One region of the Clostridium sp. SY8519 genome, then DNA from elsewhere that is predicted to be linked to it. Evidence: predicted binding sites of a transcription regulator. Region 1 holds the regulator's gene; the other holds the start of a gene.
The links. The regulator HrcA, encoded in region 1, represses chaperone genes, less so after heat shock. The targets are predictions, from matches to a motif close to TGTTAGCACTCNNNNNNNNNGAGTGCTAACA.
Positions count from the first base shown of each region.

Region 2: a site for HrcA is predicted at 10,122-10,152, ahead of CXIVA_RS01420 (co-chaperone GroES). Genes of this name have one in related genera too.

Region 1 is NC_015737.1:2,355,771-2,370,998, forward strand. It holds gene CXIVA_RS10855 (HAMP domain-containing sensor histidine kinase) at 1-742, shown strand, start outside; gene CXIVA_RS10860 (GerMN domain-containing protein) at 758-1,684, shown strand; gene CXIVA_RS10865 (DNA internalization-related competence protein ComEC/Rec2) at 1,736-4,030, shown strand; gene CXIVA_RS10870 (DMT family transporter) at 4,018-4,947, opposite strand; gene holA (DNA polymerase III subunit delta) at 5,053-6,030, shown strand; gene rpsT (30S ribosomal protein S20) at 6,098-6,361, opposite strand; gene lepA (translation elongation factor 4) at 6,604-8,412, shown strand; gene hemW (radical SAM family heme chaperone HemW) at 8,428-9,633, shown strand; gene hrcA (heat-inducible transcriptional repressor HrcA) at 9,770-10,909, shown strand; gene grpE (nucleotide exchange factor GrpE) at 10,940-11,569, shown strand; gene dnaK (molecular chaperone DnaK) at 11,625-13,493, shown strand; gene dnaJ (molecular chaperone DnaJ) at 13,504-14,676, shown strand; gene prmA (50S ribosomal protein L11 methyltransferase) at 14,822-15,228, shown strand, end outside.
Region 2 is NC_015737.1:258,748-273,975, forward strand. It holds gene CXIVA_RS01375 (acetyl-CoA hydrolase/transferase C-terminal domain-containing protein) at 1-751, opposite strand, end outside; gene lgt (prolipoprotein diacylglyceryl transferase) at 955-1,833, opposite strand; gene thrS (threonine--tRNA ligase) at 1,836-3,794, opposite strand; gene CXIVA_RS01390 (SEC-C metal-binding domain-containing protein) at 3,859-4,365, opposite strand; gene CXIVA_RS13990 (hypothetical protein) at 4,556-4,837, shown strand; gene CXIVA_RS01400 (adenylosuccinate synthase) at 4,963-6,243, opposite strand; gene CXIVA_RS01405 (PaaI family thioesterase) at 6,397-6,825, opposite strand; gene CXIVA_RS01410 (DegV family protein) at 6,847-7,884, opposite strand; gene groL (chaperonin GroEL) at 8,126-9,757, opposite strand; gene CXIVA_RS01420 (co-chaperone GroES) at 9,809-10,081, opposite strand; gene CXIVA_RS01425 (Cof-type HAD-IIB family hydrolase) at 10,318-11,097, opposite strand; gene CXIVA_RS01430 (folylpolyglutamate synthase/dihydrofolate synthase family protein) at 11,128-12,453, opposite strand; gene CXIVA_RS01435 (sodium-translocating pyrophosphatase) at 12,604-14,622, opposite strand; partial or broken gene CXIVA_RS01440 (DNA topoisomerase (ATP-hydrolyzing)) at 14,752-15,228, opposite strand, start outside.

The DNA.
Region 1 (15,228 bases):
CGATGCCTGCAGCGAGATGCTTGGGCGCCTGAAGCTGCTGGATGAGTCCCGGCAGGAATTTGTGTCCAATGTGTCCCATGAGCTGAAGACCCCCCTGACTTCCATGAAAGTGCTGGCGGATTCCTTAAACAGCATGGAGAATGTGCCGGCAGAGCTTTACAGCGAGTTCATGGGGGATATTACCAATGAAATCGACCGGGAAAACAAGATTATCAATGATCTGCTTTCCCTCGTACGACTGGATAAATCCGCCGGCGAGCTGAATATTTCCAATGTAAACATCAACGACTTGTTAAACCTTCTGATGAAGCGCTTAAAGCCGATTGCTGCCCGGCAGGAAGTGGACCTGGTCCTGGAAAGCTTCCGTCCGGTTACTGCGGAAGTAGATGAAACCAAGCTTACGCTGGCACTGTCCAATCTGATCGAAAATGCCATCAAATACAACAAACCGAAAGGGTTTGTCCATGTAAGCCTGAACGCGGATCACAAGAATTTCTTTGTCTCTGTGATGGATAACGGCATCGGGATTCCGGAAGACGCCCAGGCACATATCTTTGAGCGTTTTTACCGTGTGGATAAATCCCATTCCAGAGCCATCGGCGGTACCGGTCTGGGTCTGGCAATTACAAGAAATATTATTATCATGCATCGCGGCGCCATTAAAGTACACAGTATTGAAGGCGAGGGAACGACTTTCCAGGTCAGAATTCCGCTGACGTATGTAGCCAAGACAGAAAGATAGGGTGACGACAGCCGCATGAAAATAAAAATCAAACCAATACTGGCTGCCGTGATTCTGGCGGCGTCAGTTTCCATGGCCGGATGCGGAAAAGATAAAACCGCGTCCTATAACGCCTATCTGTATTATATCAATAATGATGCCACCGGGCTGACCAGGGAGGGAATTACCTGCAGGGGAGACAGTACCCAGGAACAGGTGCTGTATCTTCTGAAGCGTCTGTCCGGGGAGCAGTCCGGCGCCGACCGGCAGCCCATCCTTCCAAAGGATGTTACCATGTCCAGTCCGGAAATCCGGGACCATCAGGTATATCTGTATTTTGATGATAAATATGCAGACATGAAACCCTCCCAGGAAATCCTGTGCAGAGGCGCCATTGTCAAAACCCTGATGCAGGTGGAAGGCGTAAAGGGAATCTCCTTTTTCGTTGACAGCAAGCCCCTGACAGATGCGGGCGGGAAAAAGATCGGCATCATGACAGACACCAGTTTTTCCGACGATCTGGGCAATGTGGAGGATGAATCCTATCAGATGGACTTAAACCTCTACTTTTCCAATAAAAAGGGAGACGGGCTGGTTCGGGAGACCAGGACGGTGCGTTCTGCCAGCAACATTTCCACACCGAAGCTTGTGATGCGGGAACTTCTGAAAGGGCCCAAATCCAAAAACGCCCGTACGACCCTGCCGAATTCTGTGGTACTGAACAGAATTTCTGTTATGGACGGGGTGTGCTATGTGAACCTGGGAAGCTCATTCAACGATCAGGATTACAACATCGGGACGGAAGTGGTGATCTATTCGATCGTGAATTCACTGACAGAACTTCCGGGAATCACCTCCGTGCAGATTTCCATTGACGGCAATTCCGACCTGCTGTACCGCAACTCGATGCCCCTTCAGATCTATTACGAAAAAAATTCTGACCTGGTGAACAGACAGTCCTAGTAATACGGGCAGCAAACTGCAGAAACATGAGAGAGTGTCAGGAGGTTTCGTCTGCGGCACTTCAGAATATTGCTTTTATCCGCTGCGGCAGCCGCGGTGATCTTGATGTATCTATCCGGTATGATGGAATCACAGCGCTGCAGCAGCTTTTTTTCACAGGATCTGCGGGGAACGGCCACCGGCATTGTGACCGAACGAAGCAGAAAAGAGGAAGGCGCGGTCTATGTGATCCACAGGGTGTCGGTACGCAGCGGGAAAGGAGGGTACCGGCTTCCCGGAATGCTTCTGTACAGCCGGAATGACCGGATTCCGGCAGGAAGCAGAGTGCGTGTTTCCGGCGTGATGCAGCCATTTTCCCGCAGGACCAATGAGGGGAATTTTGACCCACGTCAGTATTATCAGCAAAAAAGGATTTTCTGCTGTCTGACCTGCGATTCGATTCAGGTGATCTGTTATCCCCGGTTTCCGGTGAGAGAAGGACTGACAGAGATCAGGGAAAGACTGGCGGCGGTATATCAGCAGGCGCTCCCCGGCCGGACGGCGGGGATTCTCTGCGCGCTTACAGTGGGAGACAGAAGCGGCCTGGAAGAAGAGGAACTGGCGGCCTATCAGGATCACGGAATTGCGCATATTCTCGCGATTTCCGGTCTCCATGTATCTGTGGTGGGCATGAGCTTATACCGGCTGCTGCGGAAGCGGTTCCGTGTTTCCTACGGCGCGGCGGTGTCTGTCTGCGGCATGGTGCTGCTTCTGTACGGAGCAGTCAGCGGCTGGCCGGCCAGCAGTGCCCGCGCGGTGATCATGTCCCTGTACATGCTGGGAGCGGAATGGTCCGGCCGAAAGTATGATTCCCGGATGGGACTGCTCAGCGCGGCCCTTATCCTGCTTCTGGTGGATCCGTTTTTCCTGCGGCAGGCAGGGTTCCAGCTGTCCTTCTGCGCGATTCTGTCGATTCTTGCCCTTTATCCTTCGGTATCTGCGCTGTATGGCCGCTTTCCGCTTCCGCCGCCGGTCCGCGCTCTGCTGGATCGCAGCGGATTTGCCATGAGTCTTACGGTGAGTCTGGGAATGCTTCCTTTGACTGCCTGGTATTTTTATCAGATCCCCGTCTATGCGGTTTTTCTCAACCTGCTGGTCATCCCGCTGTGCGGCCCGCTGCTGATCTGCGCTCTGGCCAGCGGACTGCTCGGGCTGGTATCTCTGACCGGCGCAGGCATCCTGCTGCTTCCCTGCAGGGGGATCCTTGCTCTGTTCCGGTCTGCCATGGATCTGACGGACCTGCTTCCAGGCGGCACATGGATTGTGGGGCGACCGCCGCTTTGGGCAATGGCGCTCTTTTATATTATGTTATTCGGCACGGCAGTATGGATGCGGCTGCTGGAGCGGCGCCTGGTGCAGAGAAGGGATCAGAGCGGTGCGGCACGCAGAAGAAAAATTTACCGCCGCTGCTGTGTGCTGCGGGGTCTGCTGACGGGCGGATCTGCTGCAGTCATGAGTGTTTTTCTGCTGGTTCCGCCCCCGCCGTCCTTTGAGATCAATCTGCTGGATGTGGGGCAGGGGGACGGCATTCACATTCAGACAGCGGACGGCGGCAATGTCTGCATCGACGGCGGCAGCAGCAATATTTCCTCCGTTGGTCTCCGGCGCATTCTTCCCTATCTGCGTTACCGCAAGGTAAAAAAAATAGACTGGTGGCTGGTATCCCACACGGACGAGGATCATATCAGCGGTCTGCTGGAAATCCTCCGCGCAGGGTATCCGGTTTCCAATCTGGTGTTCAGCAGGGCGTCCGCCGCCGCAGATGCCGGGGATGCCGGAATGGGGGAATTGCGCAAAGCGGCGGCAGCAGCAGGCTGCCGGGTGGTATATGTGCAGGCGGGGGACTGTCTGCGCATGGGAAAAATTACAATGACCTGTCTGTATCCCCGCAGGAATGACCGATCAGAAGATCCGAATGAACTTTGCCAGGTCTGGCGTCTGGAAGGCGGGGGGATTTCCGCACTGTTTACCGGAGATCTGGGAAAAAAAGGAGAAGAAGAGATGATCCGGCGCGGACAGGTCAGAAAAGTTGATGTGCTGAAAGTGGGACATCATGGATCCAAAGGCTCCACTTCGGAGGAATTTCTGAGAAAGGCAGCGCCGGAAGCAGCGCTGATTTCTGTAGCGGAACATAACCGCTACCGCCATCCTTCCCCGGATACGCTGAAACGGCTGCGGGAGGCAGGAGCCAGGATTTATACGACGAAAAACGGCGGCCAGATCCGGATCCGCGTCAGGGCGTCTGAAACAGGAACCAATGGAAGCAGGGCCTTTTATACCGAACGTCCCTGTGGCTACTCGGACTGAGGAGAGGCTTCCCTTCGCGTCACCTGATTGACGATTAAGATGCCGGCGCAGACCAGGGCCAGTGCCGGAAATACCGCGAATGGAAGGGTGGAATTTTCGCCGGCGAAAAGCAGGGACAGCAGGACGCCGAAGATCGGAATCGTAAAGGAAAATACGGTTACCCGGGAGACCGGATGGTATTTCAGCAGAATGCCCCAGAGGGTGTAGGCAACGGAAGAGATCAGCGCCATATAAAGCAGAAGAAGGAAGGCGGACGGTCCGGCCGGATGCAGATGGCCGCCCATGCCGGCGCCGATTCCCATCAGCACTATTCCGCCCAGGGAAAACTGCCAGCCGGAAAGCATCACCGGATCATGTTTTCCGGAAAAGATCTTCAGACAGGCGGTGGAAATGCCCGAAGACAGGGCGGACAGAAGCATCAGGGCATCTCCCAGCGGAGCCGCGTGCAGGGAAACAGAGGTGCCGCCCAGGTTTACGAGGACCAGGCCGGCAAATCCGACCAGGCATCCCAGAAGTTTCAGGAGGGACAGCCGCTCGGCGCGGAAGAGCAGCGCCGCCGTCAGAATGGAAAAAAAGGTGGTGGTGCCGGTGATCAGAGCCCCCTTGACTGCCGTGGAGTGCGCCAGGCCTGTGTAAAAAAAAGCATACTGCAGAATCGTCTGAAACAGGCTGAGTACCGCAATGCCCGGTAGGGCAGCCCGGTCCGGAAGAATTACTTTTCTGCGGCGGATGGATTCAAAGATCAGTACCTGGATGCCGGCCAGAAAGAAACGCAGTCCGGCAAAGAGCATCTGCGCGCCGGTATCCGAGCCGGCGACCGCAAACAGGCGGTAGCCGATTTTTATACTTGGGAAAGCGCTGCCCCAGAGGGCGCAGCTGATTAATGCACAGAGAATCAGTGCAGGGGTTTTTGCCATAATCGAAGTTTTTGTATTCATGGCAAATATAGTAGCATGATTTTCCGTGAGAAGCAACGGCTGCCGCGGTTGACAGGCAGGAATCCGACTTGTTAGAATATTTTTATGAAGCAGATAAATACAGATATTAAAAATCAAACCTTTCAAAATCTTTACCTGATTTTCGGGGAAGAACGCTATCTGGCGGTGCAGACCAAAGAAAATCTGATCCGTGCGCTGACCGATCCGCAGGATACGATGAATTATACGGTGATGGAGGGAAAGCGCACAGACCCCGGAGAATTGATCGAACTGGCCAGAACGCTGCCCTTTTTCGCGGAACGCAGGGTGATTCTTGTGGAAGACAGCGGTTTCTTTCGCTCTTCCCAGGAACGTCTGGTGAATTTCCTCCCGGAACTTCCGGAAAGTACGGTTCTGATATTTGCGGAATCGGAAGTGGACAAACGCGGCAAATTATATAAATATATCCAGAAACACGGACATGCGGCAGAATGCGGCAGACAGAAAACAGAGACACTGGTGCTCTGGGTCGGGCAGAAGCTGAAGGCGGAACACAAGAAGATCACCCGCAGTGTGATGGAACTGTTCCTGTCCCGCACCGGGGATGATATGAATGTAATCGCGAACGAACTGGAAAAACTGCTGGCATATACCATGGACCGGACGGTGATATCCGCGGAAGATGTGGAAGCGGTCTGCGGCAGTCAGGTGCAGGGAAAGATATTTGCCATGATTGACGCGATTGCAGAACGGAATCAGCAGAAGGCGCTTCGCTATTATCAGGATCTGGTGATGCTCCGGGAACCGCCCATGCGGATCCTGGCACTGATTACACGGCAGTTCCATATTCTGGAACAGCTGAAAAGCATGCAGGAAAAGGGGGTTCCACGGCAGCAGGCGGCATCCCGGTTAAAGATTCCGCCCTTTGCGGTGAAAAAAAATCTCGGACAGGCGTCGAAATTTACCGCAGACAGACTGCGGAAGGCCTTTGCCGACTGTATCCGTACCGACGAGGAAATAAAAAGCGGCAGACAAAACGACCGCCTGGCGGTGGAACTGCTGATCATCAGGTACAGCGCGTAAATAAAAGCATAAAAAAACAGCTGGATGACGGTTCCAGCTGTTTTTGCGATCTGTTTTACGCCGTATATTAATTCATGCCGTTTACTAACTTGCTTAAACGGGAAACTTTTCTTGCAGCGTTGTTTTTGTGGTAGATTCCTTTGCCGGCTGCCTTGCTGATTACAGAAGTAGCGGCAAGTAATGCTGCGGATGCAGCTTCTTTGTCATTAGCTGCGACAGCTGCTTCCACTTTCTTGATAGCAGTCTTAACAGAAGAGCGGATTGCTTTGTTGCGCTCTGTCTTGGTAGCTGTTACAAGAATTCTCTTTTTCGCTGATTTGATGTTAGCCATTCGTTACACCTCCCATACTGAGTTGTTCTTAGCGTTCATCAGTACAGACACGGAAGCACTGACGAAATCATGCTTATTTATGATAGAAGATCAGATGATGTTTGTCAATAAAAAAATAATTTTTTTTCGATATTTTCCCGCCGGGAGGCCGGTTACAGATTAGACAAATAATTCCTGACTATGCTATACTTTGTTTCGCAGATATTATCAGCCTCTGGAGAGGCTGTACAGGAGGAAATAAATTGATCGATCAGAGTAAAATCAGAAATTTTTGCATCATAGCCCATATAGATCATGGGAAATCCACCCTTGCTGACCGTATCATAGAAATGACGGGCACACTGACCGAACGGGAGATGACCTCACAGGTTCTGGACAATATGGAACTGGAGCAGGAACGGGGCATCACCATCAAATCCCAGGCGGTTCGGATTATTTATAAAGCGGATGACGGCGAGGAATATATCTTTAACCTGATAGACACGCCGGGGCATGTGGACTTCAATTATGAGGTGTCCCGCAGCCTGGCAGCCTGCGACGGAGCGATTCTGGTGGTGGACGCCGCCCAGGGCGTGGAGGCGCAGACCCTGGCCAATGTATATCTGGCCATTGATCACGATCTGGATGTCATGCCGGTGATCAACAAGATTGATCTGCCCAGCGCGGATCCGGACCGGGTCATTGAGGAAATCGAGGACGTGATCGGCATCGAAGCCCAGGATGCGCCCCGTATTTCTGCAAAAACAGGAGAAAACGTGCATCAGGTGCTGGAACAGATCGTTCAGAAGATTCCCGCGCCCACAGGAGATCCCAAGGCGCCCCTGCAGGCACTGATATTTGACTCGGTATATGATTCCTATAAAGGGGTGATCGTATTCTGCAGGATCAAGGAAGGATCTGTGAAAGTGGGAACCCGGATCCGCATGATGGCAACCGGTGCTGAGGCCGACGTAGTGGAAGTGGGATATTTTGGCGCCGGCCGCTATATTCCCTGTGATGAACTGAGCGCCGGCATGGTCGGTTATCTGACTGCCAGCATAAAGAATGTACGGGATACACGGGTCGGAGATACCGTGACGGATCGGGAACGTCCCTGCAGGGAGCCGCTGCCGGGATATAAAAAAGTGACACCCATGGTGTACTGCGGTGTGTATCCGGCAGACGGAGCCAAGTATCCGGATCTGCGGGACGCACTGGAAAAACTGCAGCTGAATGACGCGGCCCTGCAGTTTGAGCCGGAGACTTCGGCAGCGCTGGGATTCGGCTTCCGCTGCGGGTTCCTGGGTCTGCTGCATCTGGATATTATTCAGGAACGGCTGGAACGGGAATACGATCTGGATCTGGTTACCACAGCCCCCAGCGTTATTTACCGGGTGCACAAGACCGACGGAACCATGCTGGAGATCACAAATCCTTCCAACTTACCGGATCCTTCGGAAGTGGAATACATGGAAGAACCGGTGGTAGACGCGGAAATCATGGTAACCAGCGAATATATCGGCAGCATTATGGATCTGTGCCAGGAACGCCGGGGCGAATACATCAGCATGGAATATATTGAAGAGAGCCGCGCGGTTCTGAAGTACGTGCTGCCGCTGAATGAAATCATCTATGATTTCTTTGACGCGCTGAAATCCCGTTCCAGAGGATATGCTTCCTTTGATTATGAAATGAAGGGATACGTAAGGTCAGAACTGGTAAAACTGGACATCCTGATCAACCGGGAGGAAGTGGACGCCCTTTCCTTTATTGTATTCAAAGGCAGCGCGTATGACCGGGGACGGAAGATCTGCGAAAAATTAAAAGAAGAGATTCCGCGCCATCTGTTTGAAATACCGATTCAGGCGGCAGTGGGCGGCAAAGTAATTGCAAGGGAAACGGTCAAGGCGATGCGCAAGGATGTGCTTGCGAAGTGCTACGGCGGTGATATTTCCCGAAAGAGAAAACTGCTGGAAAAACAAAAAGAAGGCAAGAAACGCATGCGCCAGATCGGCAGCGTGGAAATTCCACAGAAGGCATTTATGAGCGTTCTGAAGCTGGATGATAAATAGAAAAGAGAAGAAACCATGAAACAGGCAGAATTGTATCTACACATTCCCTTTTGCGTAAGGAAGTGTGAATACTGCGATTTTCTGTCCGCTGCGCCGAAAGATTTCGCTGAAACAGAAGCTTATCTTTCGGCGCTTCTTCACGAAGCAGAAGAAAAGGCGGAAGATCTTGCGGATTATGAAATCATCAGTATATTTATTGGCGGAGGCACGCCGTCCATTTTAAGACCCCGGCAGATACAGCGGCTGATGGAAGGACTGTACCGGTGGTACCGGATCCGGGAAGACGCGGAAATCACGATGGAATGCAATCCAGGAACGGTGGACAGGGAAAAATTGAAGATCATGAAAGCTTCCGGCATCAACCGGATCAGCTTCGGCCTTCAGTCCTGCAGCAGAGAAGAACTGCAGCTTCTGGGCAGAATCCACACCTTTGAAGAGTTCCTGGACGGTTATCAGACGGCGCGTCAGACAGGATTTTCCAATATCAATGTGGACCTGATGTTCGGCCTGCCCAATCAGTCGCTGAAGACGTATAAGGACACGCTGCAGAAAGTGATTGCCCTGGAACCGGAACATATCTCCGCATACGGTCTGATCATTGAAGAAGGCACGCCGTTTTACCAGCGTTATGAAGAAGATGAACGGGCGCGGCAGCGCGGCGAGGAGCCGCGGGAGCTTCCCTCTGAGGAAACGGAGCGGCTGATGTATCTGCGTACTGCGGAGATTTTACGGCATGCCGGGTATCAGCGCTATGAAATATCCAATTACGCAAAAAAGGGGATGGAATGCCGCCACAACATGGGATACTGGACCGGTGTGGAATATCTGGGCCTGGGGCTGGGTGCCTCTTCCATGATGAAGGTGCATCTCCGGCACCGCAGCGGCGAGCTGACCCGTCCGGATCCGGTTTGGAGATTCCGGACGAACTCGGATCTTTCTTCATATATAAAAGGAGATTTTCACGCGGAATCCGAGACTGCGCTCAGCCTGAAGGAGCAGATGGAGGAATACGCTTTTCTCGGCCTTCGCCTGACGAAGGGGATCAGCAAGGCCGAATTCGGCAAACGCTTTCACAGGCCCTTTGACTCGGTTTACCGGGATACGGTTCGGAAAGCACAGAAAGAAGGCCTGCTGGCAGAAGAGGGAGACCGGGTGCGCCTGACTCCTGCGGGGATTGATATCAGTAATTATGTGCTCAGTCAGTTCCTGCTGGATTCCTGAACGGCAGCCGCGGCACATTTTTTATTATTTTCAGAATTTTTCCGAAAAAAATCTTCCGAATGCTTGACAAAGGATTAGGGTGGTAGTATATTAGCCTCAGAAGCGATTAGCACTCCAGACTAATGAGTGCTAACAAATGAGAAACGAAGGAAGAGGCACGAACGAGATGGATGCACTGGATGAAAGAAAAACAAAAATCCTGAATGCCATCATAAGGACCTATCTGGATACCGGGGAACCGGTCGGATCCAGAACCATATCCAAGATGACGGACCTGAATCTGAGTTCAGCGACGATCCGCAATGAGATGTCTGATCTGGAGGAGCTGGGATACATTCTGCAGCCCCACACATCGGCAGGACGGATTCCTTCGGATCAGGGCTATCGCTTCTATGTGGACAACCTGATGAAAGACAAAGATCAGGAAATCTCCGATATGAAGGATTTCGTTATCGAGCATACAGAAAAAATGGAAAAAGTGCTGAAAGAAGCGGTGAAGCTCCTGGCGGCAAATACCAATTATGCGACAATGATATCCACACCGGCGGTGACGGGCAGCAAGCTGAAATTTATCCAGCTGTCCAATGTGGACCAGAATCATGTGCTGGCGACCATTGTGCTGGACGGGAACCTGGTAAAGAACAAGATGATCAAAGTCAGCGAATCCCTGGATCAGGAGACCATGCTGAAACTGAACATCCTGCTGAATTCCAGCTTAAACGGACTGACACTGGATCAGATTAATCTGGGTACGATTACCCGTCTGAAAGAGCAGGCCGGCAGCCACAGCAGCATGATTTCGGATGTGCTGGACGCGGTTGCCAACGCGATCCAGCCGGATGAAGACCTGGAGGTTTATACCAGCGGGGCCAAGAACATCTTCCGCTATCCGGAGCTGAGTGATTCCCACAAGGCCTATGAGCTGATTTCGGCCCTGGAGGACAAGACCGGACTGAAGAATTTTCTCGCGGACAAGGCTTCCGAACAGTCGGACTCGGATGAGATACAGGTTTATATCGGCAGTGAGAATGAGATGGAAGAGATGGAAGACTGCAGCGTCGTGACAGCAAATTATGACCTGGGCGGCGGCCTGCGGGGAACCATCGGAATCGTCGGTCCGAAGCGTATGGATTACGGGAAAGTGGTTCAAAGCATGAAGATCATCAAGCAGCAGCTGGATGATCTGTATCCGGAACGAAAGAACAAAAAACTGGAAATCGCCATCCGGCAGGATTTTTTTAACGCGCTGACGACAGAAAAAGAGTCGGATGATTAGCAGAAAATAAAGCGAGAAAGGAGTGCGACCATGGAAGACAACAAGACAACGAAGGCTGATCTTGACCAGGAAGAACTCAAACATAAAGCAGAAGATTCCCAGGCGGAAGATTCAGTGAAGAAAACAGAAGAACCGGAACAGGAGCCGGCGGAGGCAGCAGAGCAGGCATCCGCAGAAGGTGAGAAGCTGGACGACGGATTCTTTAAAAAGAAAAAGAAAAAAGACAAAAAAGACGAGCAGATCGAAGAACTGACCGATCGTCTGAAACGCCAGATGGCGGAATTTGACAATTTCCGGAAACGCACCGAAAAGGAAAAAACACAGATGTTTGAAATCGGGGCAAAGGATATTATTGAGCGTATCCTTCCGGTAGTGGACAACTTTGAGCGGGGACTGGCAGCAGTATCCGAAGAAGACAAAGACAGTCCGATTGTACAGGGCATGGAGCAGATTTACAAACAGCTGGTAACCAGCCTGGAAGAAGCAGGCGTTACCGTCATCGAAGCAGAGGGACAGACCTTTGACCCGAACCTTCACAATGCAGTGATGCATGTGGATGACGATGCCTTTGGTGAGAATGTTGTGGCAGAGGAGTTCCAGAAAGGGTATAAATACCGGAATTCTATCGTACGGCACAGCATGGTGAAAGTTGCAAACTAACTGTATTTGAATATAGATTGAGAAAAGCAGGAAACAATTTCAGGAGGATAATACGATGAGCAAGATTATAGGTATTGATTTAGGTACTACAAACAGCTGCGTAGCAGTTATGGAAGGCGGACAGCCGGTAGTAATCGCCAACACAGAGGGCGCAAGAACCACACCGTCCATTGTCGCCTTTACCAAAAACGGCGAGCGTCTGGTAGGCGAGCCGGCAAAACGTCAGGCAGTAACAAATGCCGAAAAGACAATTTCATCCATCAAACGTGAGATGGGTACCGATTACAAAAAGGAAATCGACGGAAAGAAATATACACCGCAGGAAATCTCCGCAATGATTCTTCAGAAGCTGAAAGCAGACGCAGAGAACTACCTGGGTGAGAAAGTGACAGAAGCGGTTATCACTGTGCCTGCATATTTCAATGACGCGCAGCGTCAGGCAACCAAGGACGCAGGCAAGATTGCCGGTCTGGATGTAAAACGTATCATCAACGAGCCTACCGCAGCAGCACTGGCTTACGGACTGGACAACGAAAAAGAACAGAAAATCATGGTATACGACTTAGGCGGCGGTACTTTTGATGTTTCCATCATCGAAATCGGTGACGGCGTCATCGAAGTTCTGTCCACTTCCGGCGACAACCGTCTGGGCGGCGACGACTTCGATAACAAGATCACACAGTGGCTCCTTACCGAATTCAAGAATCAGGAAGGCGTGGATCTGTCCACAGATAAGATGGCGCTTCAGAGACTGAAAGAAGCAGCTGAGAAGGCAAAGAAAGAGCTTTCTTCCGCTACCACTACCAACATCAACCTTCCGTTCATTACAGCTACAGCAGACGGCCCGAAACATCTGGATATGAATCTGACCAGAGCGAAATTTGATGAACTGACCCATGACCTGGTGGAGAGAACTTCCGTACCGGTTCAGAACGCTTTAAGAGATGCCGGAATCACAGCTGCCGACCTGGGACAGGTACTGTTAGTCGGCGGTTCCACACGTATCCCGGCGGTACAGGATAAAGTAAAAGCACTGACCGGCAAAGAACCCAGCAAGAACTTAAACCCGGACGAGTGTGTGGCAATCGGCGCTTCCATTCAGGGCGGCAAGCTGGCCGGAGATGCCGGTGCCGGCGATATCCTTCTGCTGGATGTTACACCGCTGTCTCTGTCCATCGAAACCATGGGCGGCATCGCGACCACACTGATTGAGCGGAATACCACCATTCCTACCAGAAAGAGCCAGATCTTCTCCACTGCGGCAGACAACCAGACTGCAGTAGATATCAACGTGGTGCAGGGCGAGCGTAAGTTTGCCAAAGACAATAAATCCCTCGGCCAGTTCCGTCTGGATGGAATCCCGCCGGCACGCCGCGGCGTTCCGCAGATCGAGGTAACCTTTGATATTGATGCCAACGGTATCGTTAATGTATCCGCTAAGGACCTGGGTACCGGAAAAGAGCAGCATATCACCATTACCGCAGGTTCCAACATGTCGGAAGAAGATATCAACAAAGCCGTGCAGGAAGCTGCTCAGTTCGAGGCAGAAGATAACAAACGGAAAGAGGCAATTGACGCAAGAAATGACGCGGATGCCTTTGTATTCCAGACAGAGAAAGCCCTGGAAGAAGTGGGTGCCAATGTATCCGACGCAGATAAAGCTCCGGTACAGGCAGACCTGGATGCATTAAAGAAGATTCTGGAGGAGCATCCGGATGCAAGCCAGATGACGGATGCGCAGGTAGACGAGCTGAAAGCTGCAAAAGAGAAACTGATGAACAGCGCGCAGACCGTATTCACCAAGATGTATGAGCAGCAGGCACAGGCACAGCAGGGCGCTGCAGGCGCTGATGCCGGCGCACAGCAGCAGAGCACCGGCGGATCCGACGATGATGTAGTAGACGCTGATTATAAAGAGGTATAAGAAATAGCATATGGCAGAACAAAAACGCGATTATTATGAGGTCCTCGGAGTAGACCGAAGCGCGGACGATGCCACGATAAAAAAAGCTTACAGAAAATTGGCGAAAAAGTATCACCCGGATGCAAATCCGGGTGATGCTGAAGCTGAGAAAAAGTTTAAAGAAGCATCGGAAGCATATGCTGTTCTGAGTGACAGCGAAAAGAGAAGACAGTATGACCAGTTCGGCCATGCGGCATTTGAAGGCGGCGCCGGCGGTGGCGGCGGCTTTGATTTCTCCGGAATGGATATGGGAGATATCTTCGGAGATATTTTCGGCGAATTCTTCGGAGGGGGCAGAGCCTCCCGCTCCGCAGGCAGTCAGCCCATGAAAGGCGCCAATCTGCGTGCCAGGGTACGGATTTCCTTTGAGGAAGCCGTATTCGGCTGCGACCGGGAACTGGAGATCACATTGAAAGACGAATGTGAATCCTGCCACGGCACCGGCGCAAAGGCAGGCACTTCACCGGTTACCTGTTCCAAGTGCGGCGGCAAGGGGAAGATTGTCTTTTCCCAGCAGTCGTTATTCGGCATGGTACAGAATGTATCCACCTGCCCGGACTGTAACGGTACCGGAAAAGTAATTAAAGAAAAGTGCCCGGATTGTCACGGAAGCGGCTATATCGCCTCCCGCAAAAAGATCAAAGTCACCATTCCGCCCGGAATTGACAACGGGCAGAGCGTGCGGATCCGCGGAAAGGGAGAGCCTGGTGTAAACGGCGGTCCCCGGGGAGATCTTCTTGTGGAGGTCTCAGTAGGATCCCATCCTTTCCTGCAGCGTTCCGGTATGGATCTGTTTTCCACCGCGCCCATCACCTTTGCCCAGGCGGCACTTGGCGGTGATGTCAGAATCAGCACAATTGACGGTGATGTGATTTATACGGTAAAAGCCGGCACACAGACCGATACCAGAATCCGGCTGAAGGGGAAAGGGGTTCCTTCTCTGAGAAATTCCAGCACCCGGGGCGATCACTATGTGACGCTGATCATTCAGACACCATCCCATCTGAGCACGGAAGCCAAAGAGGCGCTGCGCAGATTTGACGAGCTGACGGATGGTTCTCTCGGAGAACAGGAAAGTTCACCCGAACCCCATCACAAAGGAAAAAATAGAAAAAAAGGATTTTTCAATAAAAAAGAAGATTAGTACAGGGGAACCGCTGGTTGCAGCGGTTCTTTTGCTGTGTGACTGCGGGACAGAGCCTGTACTGGGTAATGACAGAAGAAAACAGTTATGATACAATTGCGTCGGATCAAATCAGGTTTCGGATCAGGCAAAGCGGAGGTTCACCATGAAGTGGGAAAAATACAGAATCAAGACAACGACACAGGCAGAGGATTTTGTCAGCAGCATGCTGGCAGACTGCGGCATCGCAGGCGTGGAGATCGAGGATAACACCCCTCTGACCGAGCAGGAAACTGCCCGGATGTTTATCGATATTCCGCCGGAACTTCCGCAGGATGACGGAACCAGCTATCTGACGTTTTACCTGGAGGCAGACGGCGACCATACGGAACTGCTGGACAGGATCCGGCAGGAACTGGAAGATCTGCGGGATGTGGTTGCGATCGGCGACGGGACGATCACGGTAAGCCAGACCGAAGATCAGGACTGGGCCAATAACTGGAAACAGTTCTTTCACTCCTTCTATGTGGGGGATATTTTTATCCGCCCCACTTGGGAAACAGAAGAGCCAAA
Region 2 (15,228 bases), 740 kb from region 1:
TCAGATAGCCGTCGCTCATGAGTTCGGTGTGCATGCCCAGGTCTTTCAGATCCGATTCCGCGATCAGTCCGCCCAGCGCGTTCGGCATACCGCCGATCCCGATCTGCAGCGTGATCCCGTCATACAGGTAGGGGAAAATATTTGCCGCAATGGCCCGGTCAATCTCACTGGCTTCGCCGCCCGGAGCCGTGCCGATCGGATGATTGTTTTCCACCACATAATCCACTTCGGAAATGTGGATATGATCCCCTTCCATGCCGAAAATTCGGGGCATCGTCTCATTTACTTCCAGAATAATATGATCTGCCGCATCCAGCATCTCCTGCATACAGCAGTTGGTCAGTCCATAGCTGAAATATCCGTGGTCATCCATTGGCGTCACAGTGATCATGGCCACATTCACCGGAGCCAGTCCCTTCTTATAATAGGTGCCGTTGTAGCGGAACAGCATCGGATTGTAAAAGGCCAGTCCCTGATCCACATATTTGCGGTCCAACCCGGAACAATGCCAGGCATTGTAAGTAAACGCCCGGTGCTCCGGATCACATTCCGCCACCTGCACCGGCTTCATCGCAATGGCGCTGCGGATCTTGACATCCCGCAGTTCCTCTTTCCTCGCTGCCAGCGCCGCATCCAGGGCTTCCGGGAAAGAACAGGTCTGACTGTAATCCACCCAGTCTCCGTCTTTTACAAGTTTTACCGCTTCTTCCGGGGTGACAAGTTTCTGCTTATATTCGTCAAAAACGCTCATTCCTATTCCTTTCTGTCTGTTTCAGACATTTCAGTTTCGCATTCAGTCAGGTGTATTATACCATCTGCTTTCGGAATATGGAATATGATTTTGCAAGATATATAATATATTTTTTCAAAAAAGAACTGCTGTCAACTGCAGCAGTTCTTATGCATTTCAAATTTTTCAGCTCTGCGTCCGGCTGTTTTCCGTCTTTCTGTTTATCAGCTCTGCGTTCCGGCCGTTTTCTGTCTTCTGTGCACCCGGCGGCCGATCAGCAGCAAAAGCACGCCAAGCGCCGCCAGAATCACGGAAAGCACCTGAGACACAGCCAGCGAAGTTCCCGGTATCAGGAGCTGGTCTGTACGCAGCCCTTCAATCCAGGCGCGGCCGATGCCGTATCCCACCAGGTACAGGCAGAACACTTCTCCGTTGAATTTTTTATGTCTGGTCCAGAGCAGCAACAGAATCAGCAGTGCCAGGTTCCACAATGACTCATAGAGAAAGGTGGGGTGCACCTGGATGTACTGTATGCCGTCAATAGTCATCTGATGTTCCGCCAGCGCCGAACTGATATCCGAAGCCCGCACTGCGCTGACCGGCAGGCGCATGGCCAGGAGTCCGTCGGTATAGCCGCCGAAGGCTTCCCGATTGAAGAAATTGCCCCAGCGGCCGATGATCTGTCCAAGGACCAGGCCGAGAACCGCCGTATCAAATACCAGCCGCATATTCAACTTTTTGATCCGCGCATACAGCCAGGCAGAAAACACTGCCCCGATTACGCCTCCGTATATCGCCAGGCCGCCCTGACGGATATTCAGAATCGACAGCGGATGATCCTTATAGAGATCCCAGGAAAAAGCCACGTAATACAGCCGGGCACAGATCACGGAAATGATAATGCCCAGGATGGCCAGATTCAGGTAGTCATCCGGTGTCTGTCCCGTCCGGCGGGCCACCGCCATCACCAGCAGCGTGGCAAGCACCATGCCGGTGGCGATGACGATTCCATACAGGGCGATTTCAAACCCGAATACATGGATACTTTTCGGCACATGCCGCAGATACAGGTGCAGATGAGGAAAAATAATCCTGTAATCCATGCCTATTTTTCATCCTTTACTTCAATCCGACGGATTTCCTTGGTGCGGATCTCCCGGCAGATTGCGTCAATGAATTCCTGCAGAGGCTTTACGCCCTCATCTCCGGCATAGCGGCTGCGCACAGACACGGTGCCGTTCTCTGCTTCCTGCTGTCCCACTACCAGCATATACGGAATGCGTTTCAGGCGGGCTTCCCGGATCTTGAATCCGATCTTCTCGGAACGGTTATCCGCTGTGGCATCGATCCCGTTCTTTTTCAGTTCTTCGCATACCTGACGGGCATAATCTGCGTATTTTTCCGAAATAGACAGCACGCGCACCTGTTCCGGGCAGAGCCAGGTCGGGAACATGCCGGCATACTTCTCAATCAGCCAGGCCAGAGTACGCTCATAACATCCCAGAGAGGTTCTGTGGATGACATACGGGCGGACTTTCTCACCGCTCTGATCGATAAAGTACATGTCGAAATTTTCGGCAATCGCACAGTCTAACTGAATGGTGATCATGGTATCTTCTTTGCCGTAGACATTCTTTGCCTGAATATCAATCTTCGGGCCATAGAACGCGGCTTCTCCTTCTGCCTCTGTAAAGGGCAGATCATTTTCTACCAGAATCCGGCGGAGCGCTCCCTGGGATTTTTCCCAGTATTCCTCATCGCCCAGATATTTTTCCCTATTTGACGGATCCCATTTGGAAAGCCGATAGGTCACATCATCCTGCAGACCCAGGGTCTTTAATACGTAATTTGCCAGATTCAGACAGTTGCTCAGCTCTTCCTCCGTCTGATCCGGGCGGATAATGTTATGTCCTTCGGAAATCGTAAACTGACGGACTCTGGTCAGGCCGTGCATCTCTCCGGAATCTTCCTTCCGGAACAGGGTGGAAGTCTCTCCCATGCGGTACGGAAGATCCCGGTAAGATTTCTGTGTGTTTTTATATACATAATACTGGAACGGGCAGGTCATGGGACGGAGAGCCATAACATCCTTGTCCTGCGGATCGCCCAGAATGAACATGTCTTCCAGGTAATGATCCCAGTGTCCGGAAATCCGATACAGGTCATTTTTGGCCATCAGCGGGGTTTTCGTTCTGACATAGCCCCATTCCCGGTCTTCCAGATCTTCAATCCAGCGCTGCAGCTTCATGATGACCTTGGTTCCGTTCGGGAGCATCAGCGGGAGCCCCTGACCGATCACATCCACTGTGGTAAACAGCTCCATCTCGCGTCCCAGCTTATTGTGATCTCTGTTGCGGCGGTCCGCCAGGTCTTCCAGGTACGCATTCAGCTCCTCTTTCTTATTAAATGCAGTGCCGTAAATACGCTGCAGCTGGGCCCGGTCCGAATCTCCCCGCCAGTACGCCATGGAGGAAGAGGTCAGTTTGAAGGCTTTGATGCCTTTGGTCCGCATCAGATGCGGTCCGGCGCACAGATCTACGAATCCGTCCTGATCGTAGAAAGAAATTTCCGCGTCTTCCGGCAGATCCTGGATCAGTTCCACTTTGTAGGGTTCATTTCTGTCCTGCATGAATTTAATGGCTTCTGCCCGCGGCAGAGTGAACCGCTTCAGTTCATGCCCCTCTTTGATGATTTTTTTCATTTCTTTTTCCAGGCGGTCCAGATCCTCTCTGGAAAAGGGTTCCGCGTCAAAATCATAATAAAAGCCCTCGTCAATCGCCGGTCCGATCGCCAGCTTGGCTTCCGGGAAAAGACGCTTCACAGCTTCGGCCAGAACATGGGAAGCGGTATGCCGAACCGTACGTAAGCCTTCCGGATCCGCAGCGGTCAGAATATTCAGGGAAGCGTCTTCGCTGATCACGGTACGCAGATCCGCCACTTCGCCGTTGATTTCTCCCGCGCAGGCATTTCTGGCCAGGCCTTCACTGATATCACGGGCAATTTCATAGACACTTCTGGGGCTGTCGTATTCTTTTACCGAACCATCTTTTAATGTAATTTTCATAGTATTCTCCTTCACGATGCGCAAGCACACAAACGCCTGTCGCATGTCAGCTCTGCCGCCGAATTCACTTGTTTCTGCCGCAGCATTTTTTGTATTTTTTACCGCTGCCGCAGGGACACGGATCATTTGGGTATACTTTCGGCGCCTTGCGGATGATGCCTGCCTGTTTCTGCTCCCGATACAGTTCGGAACGCTTTTCCTCAGAAAAGATCTCCTTCCACTGCGGCAGTTCATACAGCCAGTCTGCTTTGGCATCTACCATATTTTTATAAAGTTTTTCCTTGTCAAATTCCAGGCTGACCCGGGAATCTTCCGTCAGGTCTTCCAGGTCATTGGGCGTCTTCAGACTCTCGTCAATGCCGTCCAGGAACCCTACCATCGCCATCACATCCAGGTCAAAACGATCTGCCAGCTCTTTTACCGTTCCTTCTACAATCTCATCCGGATTGGACAGAAGCTTTTCATATACACCCTTCTCCAGCTGGAAATAACGGTTCCAGAAATCCTGAAGCGCTGTTCTATCTGCTTTCTCATTAAAGGCAATTGCCTGCCACTCCTGTAATAATCCCATAGAGGTTCTCCTTTGTGTTTGGTTTCAGTTCTGCTGTTCTGCAGTTACACAGCAAACAGTATACCGCACTTTTTTTTATTTTTCAATCCTGTAACTCCCTCTCCCGTGTCCCCGGCCGTTTTCGCCGGCACTCTCTTCTTGACAAGGGGATGCAAATCAGAAACAATAGAACAAACGGAGGTAAGAACTATTGAAAACAGTGAAACGAATCCTGGCCATTCTGGGCCTCGTCCTCATTATCGGCCTTTTTGCCGCCACAATCATCCTGGCCGTCGCCGGCAGCCCGAACACCTTTCCCCTCTTCTGTCTGTCCCTTGTGGCCCTGATTGTGGTCCCGGTACTGCTCTGGGCCTATACGTTTATCTACCGGCTTCTGTCCGGACGCAGTGACCGTCCGGAACTGCCGGCAGATCCCAAAAAAACGCCCAAAAACGAACTGCCCCCGTCAGAAGACAGGAACTCCTCTGACTGACACACCTTCTCCCCAGCGTCTGGATCCCTTTGGCCAATTGCGCAGACTGCCGCCCGGGCCGGAAAATTCCGGCCCGGACGGCAGTTTTTTCATACATCCGAAAAATCTCCGGCTCTGTATCTGTATTATTTATTGCGGTAAATAATATCCTCACGGCCCGGGCCGTTGGATACCATGGTGATCGGGAATCCGATCTGCTCTTCGATAAACTCGATATAATTGCGGCAGTTCTCCGGAAGATCTTCGTATTTCCGGATACCGGTAATGTCACATTTCCATCCGGGAAGCTTTTTGTAGACCGGTTTTGCCCGGTTCAGGCGTGGTGTGTTGGGAAACTCTGTGGTCTCTTCGCCATCAATTTCATAGGCGACGCACACCGGGATCTCGTCCAGATATCCCAGCACATCCAGTACGGTAAACGCCACATCCGTAGCGCCCTGCAGGCGGCAGCCGTATTTGCTTGCCACGCAGTCAAACCATCCCATACGTCTGGGTCTTCCGGTTGTGGCGCCATATTCTCCGCCGTCACCGCCGCGGCGTCTCAGTTCCTCTGCTTCGTCACCGAAAATCTCGCTGACAAAGTCCCCGCCGCCTACTGCGCTGGAGTATGCCTTGCATACCGTAATAATCTGCTTGATTTCGTAAGGCGGGATACCGGCTCCGATGGCGCCGTAGGCTGCCAGTGTGGATGAGGATGTCACCATGGGATAGATGCCGTGATCCGGATCTTTCATCGTGCCCAGCTGGCCTTCCAGAAGAATCTCTTTTCCTTCTTTTCTGGCCTGTGCAAGATAAGAAGACACATCGCAGACATAGGGCGCGATCATCTCACGGTATTTTTTACAGGTTTCCACGATGCCGTCCACGGTCAGCAGCGGTTTGTGGTACAGATGCTCCAGGAGGACATTCTTTCTGTCACATACGGTCTGCGCCTTTTCCCGGATCAGATCGTCATCAAACAGTTCGCATACCTGGAATCCGATTTTCGCGTATTTATCGGAATAAAACGGGGCAATTCCGGACTTTGTGGATCCGAAGGACTTGCCGCCCAGACGTTCCTCTTCATACTGATCAAACAGGACATGATAGGGCATTACCACCTGTGCCCGGTCAGAAACCAGGATTCTCGGTTTCGGCACACCGCGGCTGACGATATCATCCAGTTCTCCGATCAGTTTTTCAATATCCAGCGCTACACCATTGCCGATGATGCTGGTTGTGTGAGAATAAAAACACCCGGAAGGAAGTGTATGCAGGGCAAATTTACCGTATTCGTTGACAATTGTATGTCCCGCATTGGCACCGCCCTGAAAACGGATAATAATATCCGCTTTTTCCGCAAGCATGTCTGTGATCTTGCCTTTTCCTTCGTCTCCCCAGTTCGCGCCTACCACTGCTTTAACCATTAAAAAGTTCCTCCTTTTTGCTTCTCGAGCTTCGTGTGATTACACTGCTGTCTGTAAATAACAACCTTTTCTTCTCACGTTTTCCCGCGGCGGAAAAGATCTGTGTCTGTACTGCCGGCCGTCATGATTTGCTTCCGGTTTACGCCGAATGCCTTATTCTGCCAGCAGTTCCTTGTCTTCAAGAACCGACAGATGAAAAAACGTGAATGTGGCAAAGGCTATGATTTTGTCATTTTCATTGGTAAGTACCACTTCATATACACCGGTTTTTTTCCCGCTTTTGATTTCCCGGGCTTCTCCGATTAACTTGCGGCAGTTCATGGCCGGATTCAGATAGTTGATGGTTCCGGACAATGTGGTCACCCGATAGCCCCGTGTCGTGGCAGCCGTGCCTGCAATGGTATCGCACATGGAAAACAGTACGCCCCCATGGGTGGAACCGATGGGATTTCCGTGGCGGGAGGGATCCAGCTCCAGCTCACCCCTGGCATACCCTTCGGATGCCTTCGTAAGCTTCATCCCCACCAGACGGATAAAGGCGTTGTTTTCTACACGCTCCTTCATTAATTTGTCAAAATTCAATTTGATTACCTGTTTCCTTTATTACTTCTGTCCTGCGGCTTCCCGGGCGGCTTTCATCTCTTCTTCCGCTTTTTTCATGTTTTCCGCGGCTTTTTCCACACGCTTTTCCGCGCGCTCTACCCGTTTGGCTGCTTTTTCTTTTTCTTCGGTTTCTTTTTTGTCTGCTTTGTCCAGTTTTTTCTGTGTTCTGGAATCCAGCGGAATTGCCTTCGTGGCCGTAACCGCCAGTGAGCCGGGTCCGATATGGCAGGAAATGCTTAAAGACAGCGGCTGCATGACAATCTCATGATTGGGGAATACCTGCTGTACTTCTTCCTTGAACTTCAGCGCCGCATCCAGATCATGGGTATAGGACATGGAAATATGGATGCCTGTCCCGTCTGCCGAGCCGAATCGGTCTCTGCAGTCGTCCTGGATCTGACGGATCATAATGCTTTTCGCCTGTTTCACCGTTCTGGCCTTGGCGAAAGCGTCCAGCTTCTCTCCCTGAATCTGCAGGACCGGTTTCAGCCGGAGCAGAGTCCCCAGCGCAGCTGCCGCCGGCGTAATGCGGCCGCCCTTCTTCAGGTACTGCAGCGTATCTAACATAATATAGATACTGGATTCCATCTTGTTTTCCATCAGGGCGTCATAGATTTCCTGCCCGCTTTTGCCTGCTTTCGCAAGCATCAGGGCATCCAGAACCGACTGGCGCTGGGTCACGGAAATCCGCTGATTGTCCACCACAAACACCTTTCCGTCATAGTCCTGTGCCAGCATAGTTGCCGTCGAGCAGGTACTGGACAGCCCGGAAGACATGGGAATGCAGATCACCTCATCGTGGGTCTCCAGCAGTTTGTCCCAGGTATCCGTAAAGTCTGCGGGCGATGGTGCGGATGTATGAATGTCCGCGCCTTCGGTGAGCCGTTCATAGAATTGCTCCTGTGTCAGCGTAATATCCTCCAGGAAAAGCTCCCCGTTAATAAAAAAGGGCATAGGCATCACCGTAACGCCAAGTCTGCCGGCTTCTGCCTGTGTAATGCCGCTGTTGCTGTCTGTCAAAATCGCTATTTTACTCAAAAAACCACCTGTTTCCTTCGTAAGTGTGCGAAGCAGTTTCGCATCAATTCCTTCTGTGTATCCCTGTCTGCAGGCATACACAAAAGATACTAACATAAATATTTGTAAGATACAAGCCAGACTTCACCCTTCCGCACGCCCTTCCCGGCACAGGAAAACCCCGGATCTGTCCCCTGAGGATGCAATCCTCAAAGGGCAGATTCGGGGTTTTTCGTATCTCATTCAGCGGACAGCGGATGCATTACATCATTCCCATGCCGCCTGCGCCTGCACCGCCGGCCGGCATAGCCGGAGCCGGTTCCGGAATGTTTGCTACGACAGACTCTGTCGTCAGAAGCGTGGATGCTACGCTTGTAGCATTCTGCAGAGCTGTTCTTGTTACCTTAACCGGATCCAGAATACCTGCTTCGATCATGTCCACGTATTCTTCCGCAGCTGCGTCGAATCCGATTCCCGGTTTGGATTCTTTTACTTTGTTAATAATTACAGCGCCTTCCAGGCCTGCATTTGCCGCAATGTAGTACAGCGGAGCTTCCAGCGCCTTGCATACTACTTTCGCGCCGGTCTTCTCATCACCTTCCAGTGTGTCTACCAGTTCCGCAACTTTCTTGCTTGCATGAATGTAGGCAGATCCGCCGCCGGCGATAATGCCTTCTTCTACCGCTGCTCTTGTGGCTGCCAGAGCATCTTCCATCCGGTATTTGCTCTCTTTCATCTCTGCCTCAGTTGCTGCGCCCACACGGATGACTGCTACGCCGCCGGCCAGTTTTGCCAGACGCTCCTGCAGTTTTTCCTTATCGAAATCAGAGGTGGTCTCTTCCAGCTCGCCGCGGATCTGGGCGATTCTTGCCTGAATGGCATCTTTGTCGCCTGCGCCGTCAACAATGACAGTTTCTTCTTTTTTCACTTTTACGGATTTTGCGCTGCCCAGCATGTCGATGGTAGCTTCTTTTAAATCAAGGCCTACTTCTTCGGAGATTACCGTACCGCCGGTCAGGATTGCGATATCCTGCAGCATCGCTTTTCTTCTGTCGCCATAGCCCGGTGCCTTTACGCCTACAACGGTCAGGGTGCCCCGGAGTCTGTTGACAATCAGAGTGGTCAGTGCTTCGCCTTCAATATCCTCCGCAATGATCAGGAGTTTCTTGCCGGCCTGGACAATCTGCTCCAGAAGAGGAAGCAGATCCTGGATGTTGGAGATCTTCTTGTCTGTGATCAGGATGTAGGGATCTTCCAGATTTGCCTCCATTTTATCCATGTCTGTTGCCATATATGCGGAAATATAACCACGGTCAAACTGCATACCTTTTACCAGATCCAGCTCGGTCTGCATGGTTTTGGACTCTTCAATTGTAATAACGCCGTCATTGGTTACCTGCTCCATAGCGTCTGCAACCATATTGCCCACGTTTTGGTCACCGGCAGAAATCGATGCAACTTTTGCGATATGATCTTTGCCGTTTACGTGCTGGCTCATCTCTTTGATGGCTTTTACCGCAACTTCTGTTGCCTTTTTCATGCCGCGGCGCATTACGATGGGATTTGCGCCTGCTTCCAGGTTTTTCATGCCTTCTTTGATCATTGCCTGTGCCAGGACAGTTGCGGTAGTGGTACCGTCGCCTGCTGCGTCATTGGTCTTTGTGGAAGCTTCTTTTACCAGCTGCGCGCCCATGTTCTCGAAATTATCTTCCAGCTCGATGTCTTTCGCGATTGTGACACCGTCGTTTGTAATCACCGGTGTGCCATAGGGTTTGTCTAATACCACATTCCGGCCTTTCGGTCCCAGGGTGACACGTACGGTATCTGCAAGTTTATCTACACCAGCCTGCAGTGCAGCTCTGGCTTCTGCTCCATATTTCAGCTCTTTTGCCATTGTATATTACCTCCGAAAAAAAATATAGAAAAAAATCAGATATGTCTGTCATTACTCTACGACTGCAAGGATATCATCCTGGCGGACAATGATGTACTCTTCCCCTTCCAGTTTGACTTCGTTGCCTGCATATTTGGAATAAATTACTTTATCTCCTGCCTTTACCTGCATTTCCACATCTTTGGTTCCAGGTCCCACGGCGATGATTTCTGCTTCCTGGGGTTTTTCCTGGGCTGTACCGGTAAGGATAATGCCTGATTTGGTCTTTTCTTCTGCTTCTAACTGTTTTAATACCACTCTGTCAGCTAAAGGTACTAACTTCATTCTGCTGTCCTCCTTATTTCGAATAAGATCTGGTTTGATTTGTTAGCACTCATTTTATCTGAGTGCTAACCAACTGAGACTATATTAGTTTTTTTACCATTGAGAAGCAACTTTGCATATTACGGTATATTCCTGCTTTTTATGCTCTTATATGAATTTTTCTTCTGTTTTCTCTTATTTTCTCTTTCTTTCTCCTTCTATTCCTCTCCGCGCTGCATCCGGAATCTTTCCGCATGTCAGATCAGCTGAAAATGCTGCAGGGCATGATAGATCCCCGCCTCATGGATATCATCCGTGATATAATCCGCTGCTTCCAGCGCCGGTGTCCGGCTGTTGCCCATGGCAATTCCGTATTGGGCGTACTGCAGCATCTCCACATCATTGGCGCCGTCGCCGAAGCTGTAGGTCTCCGTCTGGTCAATTCCTGCCGCCCGGCAGACTGCGCGGATCGCGGTTGCCTTGCTGTATCCCTTCGGCACCAGCTCCATAGCCGCGCCGTCATGATCCAGGATGTGATAATCTTCTGATAATTCTTCCGCTGCCTCCCGGTAATTCAGGCCGCGGATTGCCGCGGAAAATTTCTGGCATTCCCAGTCGGCACTGTTTCCGCGAATCGGACGGATAATCGGCGCTTCCTTATGGTAAAGCCATGCGCCGTAGGGATCCCGGCAGATCATGTCTTCATCCATATAAAGCCAGTGCCGCCCCTCCATAATCAGCGGAAGCTCATGCCGGTAGCAGATATCCACGGTTTTTTCCGCCAGTTCCCGGCTTAACTGATGATAAACGATATCCTGCCCGTGATAAATCACATGGGTCCCGCACCCGCACAGAATCCCGTCAAACTCCATAGAAAGAAGGTTCGGATCATGAATATAGGCCTTGGTCCTGCCGGAATTCAGGAATACCTGATGTCCGTTTTCCTTGGCCTGCCGGATTCCTTCCCTTGTACTGTCTTCGATTTTGTGTTCCCTGTCCAGCAGGGTTCCGTCAATGTCAAAAAAAATTGCTGCCACAGTTCTCCCCTGTATGATTTTTCTTTCTGTTTATTTTCGGTCCCGATTTCTTTCCGCGTACCGCTGATACGCCGCCCGGATGTCCTGCAGATAACTCAGGGATCCGAAGGCCAGCACACAGCCCGTGCTTCCGGCGGCTTCCACCGCCTGTTCCACCGCCTGATCCATGTCCGGGCAGTAGTTCGCCTGAAAACCGACAGCCCGGATCTTCTCCGCCAGAACCGCTCCGTCCAGCCCCCGGTCATTCTGCGGCGTCACGGTATAAATCCGATCTTTTTTCGAAAACATGATGCGAATGATTTCTTCGTATTCCTTGTCTTTCAGCACACCGAAAATATATACCGAAGGCTCATGCCGCCGTACACTGTCCAGCGTTTCCCGCAGCCGGGCGGCCGCGCCCCTGTTATGGGCCCCGTCCAGCACGAAATCCGGATATTCCCCGATCCGTTCCAGACGGCCGGGGCAGCGGGCCTGTTCCAGTCCTTTGCGGATGACCTCGTCATTCAGCAGGTAGATGCTGCCGCTCAGCCTGCGTTTCAGAACATTCAAGGTCTCAATGGCGCAGACCGCGTTTTCCACCTGAAAAGTGCCGCTTAAAGGCAGATCATACTGCCGGCTGCGGGCCTTCGGATACTGAAAGGCACAGCCCTCCCGGTCCACGATCACATTGGCGGCTTCCGACAGTTCCGCCACCGTCAGTTCACAGCCTTTTTCCTTTGCAGTCTGTTCAATGACTCCCATTGCGTCCGGATGCTGCCGGACCGTCACCACCGGGCAGCCCGCTTTGATGATTCCGGCTTTGTTTGCCGCAATTTCCTGCAGTGAGTCTCCCAGCATTCCCATGTGATCCATGGAAACGGAAGTAATCACACTGACCAGCGGCTGCTTCACAATATTCGTAGCATCCAGCGTACCGCCCATTCCGCTCTCAATCACCGCGCAGTCACAGTGTTCCCGCAGAAAAATCATCCAGGCGGCCACGGTCTCCATTTCAAACGCAGTGGGATGCGGCAGCCCCTCTTCTTCCATTTCACGGCAGCAGTGTTCCACTTCTGTCATTACCGCCGCAAATTTCTCCTTTTCCAGGTTGTTTCCATTGATCTGAAACTGTTCCAGATAATCAAAAACGGCCGGTGAGGAAAAACGGCCCACACGGTACCCCGCTTCCTTTAACGCAGAGGCCACCTCCGCCCCCACGGATCCTTTGCCGTTGGTGCCGGCAATATGAACGGTGCCGATGTGATCCTGGGGATCCTTCAGCCGGCGCGCCAGTTCCCGGACGCCTTCCAGTCCCGGAACGCTGCCTCTCTGTTTCCGAATCTTCGTCAATACTTCCATTGTTTCACAGTAATTCATCTGTCTTACCCCATCTGTTGTTCTGCCTGTCTGTTCTCACAATTTACGTCCGACAATGTTCTTTTCTGCTCCCAGTGTACCATAGATTATTTTTTTCTCCATAGTATTTTATAAAAAAGAGCCGGTGCAAAAGCACCGGCTCGGATAATTTTACAGATGAATGATCCCTGCTCCGAACAGTGGAGTAAATACCAGGGATACAATTGTCATAAGTTTGATCAGGATGTTGATGGACGGGCCTGAGGTATCCTTGAACGGATCACCGACGGTATCACCAACGACAGCTGCTTTATGAGGCTCGCTGCCTTTTCCGCCATGGTTTCCTGCTTCAATGTATTTCTTGGCATTGTCCCATGCACCGCCTGCATTTGACATAAAGATCGCCATCATTACACCGGTAACAAGAGCGCCTGCCAGAAGGCCGCCTAATGCCGCGGAGCCCAGAAGCACGCCTACAATAATCGGAACCACGATGGCAATGATACCAGGCAGAAGCATCTGCTTTAAGGCAGCCTGTGTGGAAATTGCCACGCAGTTTTTGTAATCCGGTTTGCTGGTGCCTTCCAGAATTCCCTTATCTGCATGGAACTGTCTGCGGACTTCCTCAATCATCTTGTATGCTGCCTTTGACACTGCTTCCATCGTAATGGAAGAGAACAGGAACGGAAGCATTGCGCCGATGAACAGACCTACAATAACTGCAGGCTGAAGGATGGAAATGGCACTCAGTTTTACAGCCTGGGAATAAGTAACAAACAGGGACAGCGCTGTCAGCGCTGCGGAGCCGATGGCAAATCCCTTGCCGATGGCTGCTGTTGTGTTGCCGATGGAATCCAGCTGATCCGTAATGTCACGCACGCTTTCATCCAGTCCGGACATCTCTGCGATACCGCCGGCATTATCCGCAATCGGGCCGTAGGTATCTACTGCAACGACGTTGCCGGTGGTCGCCAGCATACCGACTGCCGCAAGGGCAATTCCGTATACGCCTGCAAACGCATAAGCAACGATGATGCCTGCCGCGATGAAGATAATCGGCAGTGTTGCGGACTGCATACCGGTAGCCAGACCGCTGATGATATTGGTTGCTGCGCCGGTTTCCGACTGTTCCGCGATTTTGTGTACATGTCTGTATTTATCTGAGGTATACCATTCGGTAATCTGGCCGATCAGGATACCTACAATCAGACCTGCGATAATTGCGCCGGCCGGTTTGAAGGTGCCCAGAATCGCACGGCTTAAGAGGATCGCTACCACAACTGTGATGATATTCGCGATATTTGTGCCCATATTCATGGCTTTGTGAGGATCTTTGCCTTCTTTGCCCCGTACCAGGAACACGCCCAAGATGGACGCCAGGATGCCGACTGCCGCAAGAAGCAGCGGATACAGCGCGCCGGCAATCACGCCGGAACCCTTTGCCGTCTCGCCAAAAGCGAGGATACCAAGAGATACCGCGGATACTACGGATCCAACATAAGACTCAAACAGGTCTGCGCCCATGCCGGCCACATCGCCTACGTTATCTCCTACGTTATCGGCAATAACCGCAGGGTTACGGGGATCATCCTCCGGGATACCTGCTTCTACCTTACCTACCAGGTCAGCTCCCACATCGGCTGCTTTTGTATAGATACCGCCGCCTACACGGGCAAACAGCGCAATGGAGGAAGCGCCTAAGCTGTATCCAAACAGAATGTCTGCATTGCCGGTAATAAAATAAATCATGCTGACGCCAAACAGGCCCAGTCCCACGACAGACAGACCCATAACAGCGCCGCCCCGGAATGCTACCTGCAGAGCCTTTACCATACCGCTCTCTTTTGCTGCGTTTGCCGTGCGGACATTTGCTCTGGTGGCTACGTTCATTCCCGCGTAACCGGTCAGTGTGGAGAACACAGCGCCGATAATAAAGCATACTGCCTTGCCCCATCCGCTGGCTGCGCCTTCTGTTGCGCTGATTCCGAAGCCGATGGCCAGGAATACCACGATGATGAAGATAATGAGCATCTTGTACTCGGAAAACAGGAACGCCCGGGCTCCTTCATGAATTGCGGCCGCGATTTCCTTCATTTTGTCATTGCCTTCGTCCTGTTTCTTTACGAAACGGGAAAGCCCGAAAGCAACGAGAAGAGCAATCACGCCGATGATTGGAATTATCCAGATCATAAAACTACTCCCTTCAACTTGTTTCTTGTTTCTTTTTTCAGACACACATAGTCTATCCGTGATAATAGCATAGAGCATCCGCAAGGTCAAGTTGATTCTTTATAGAAATTTTATGATTTGACACCCGACTCATCGCCTGGTTCCCCGGGTATCCCTGCGGGAAAGATGCAGACGGTTCAGGTTCACCTCCCGGTCCTTAATCCGGACCACCTGTATGTCATCCGGCTTTACCAGGTAGGCAGACGCCAGTCTTTCCCCTTCTTCCGTCTTCATTCCCCGGACGCCGATGGCTGTTTTTTCTTTTCCGGAATGTCCATGGCATGGATCCGCAGGAAGTAGTTTCTGTCTGACTGAAGCACCAGGGAATCCTCCTCCTCCACTGTGCCTGCATAAATCAGTTCATCCCCTTCGGACAGTTTGGTGGCGGCAGTGGTGCGTTTGGATACATCAAATTCACTGCCGTCCACCAGTTTGACCATTCCGTTCCGTGTGGCAAATAACAGTTTCTTTTTCCGGATTTCATTGAAACATCCCACATACAGGATCTCTTCTTCCGCGCTGGAATAATTGGTCAGGTTGTCCACAGGCGTCCCCTTGTCCCGGAAC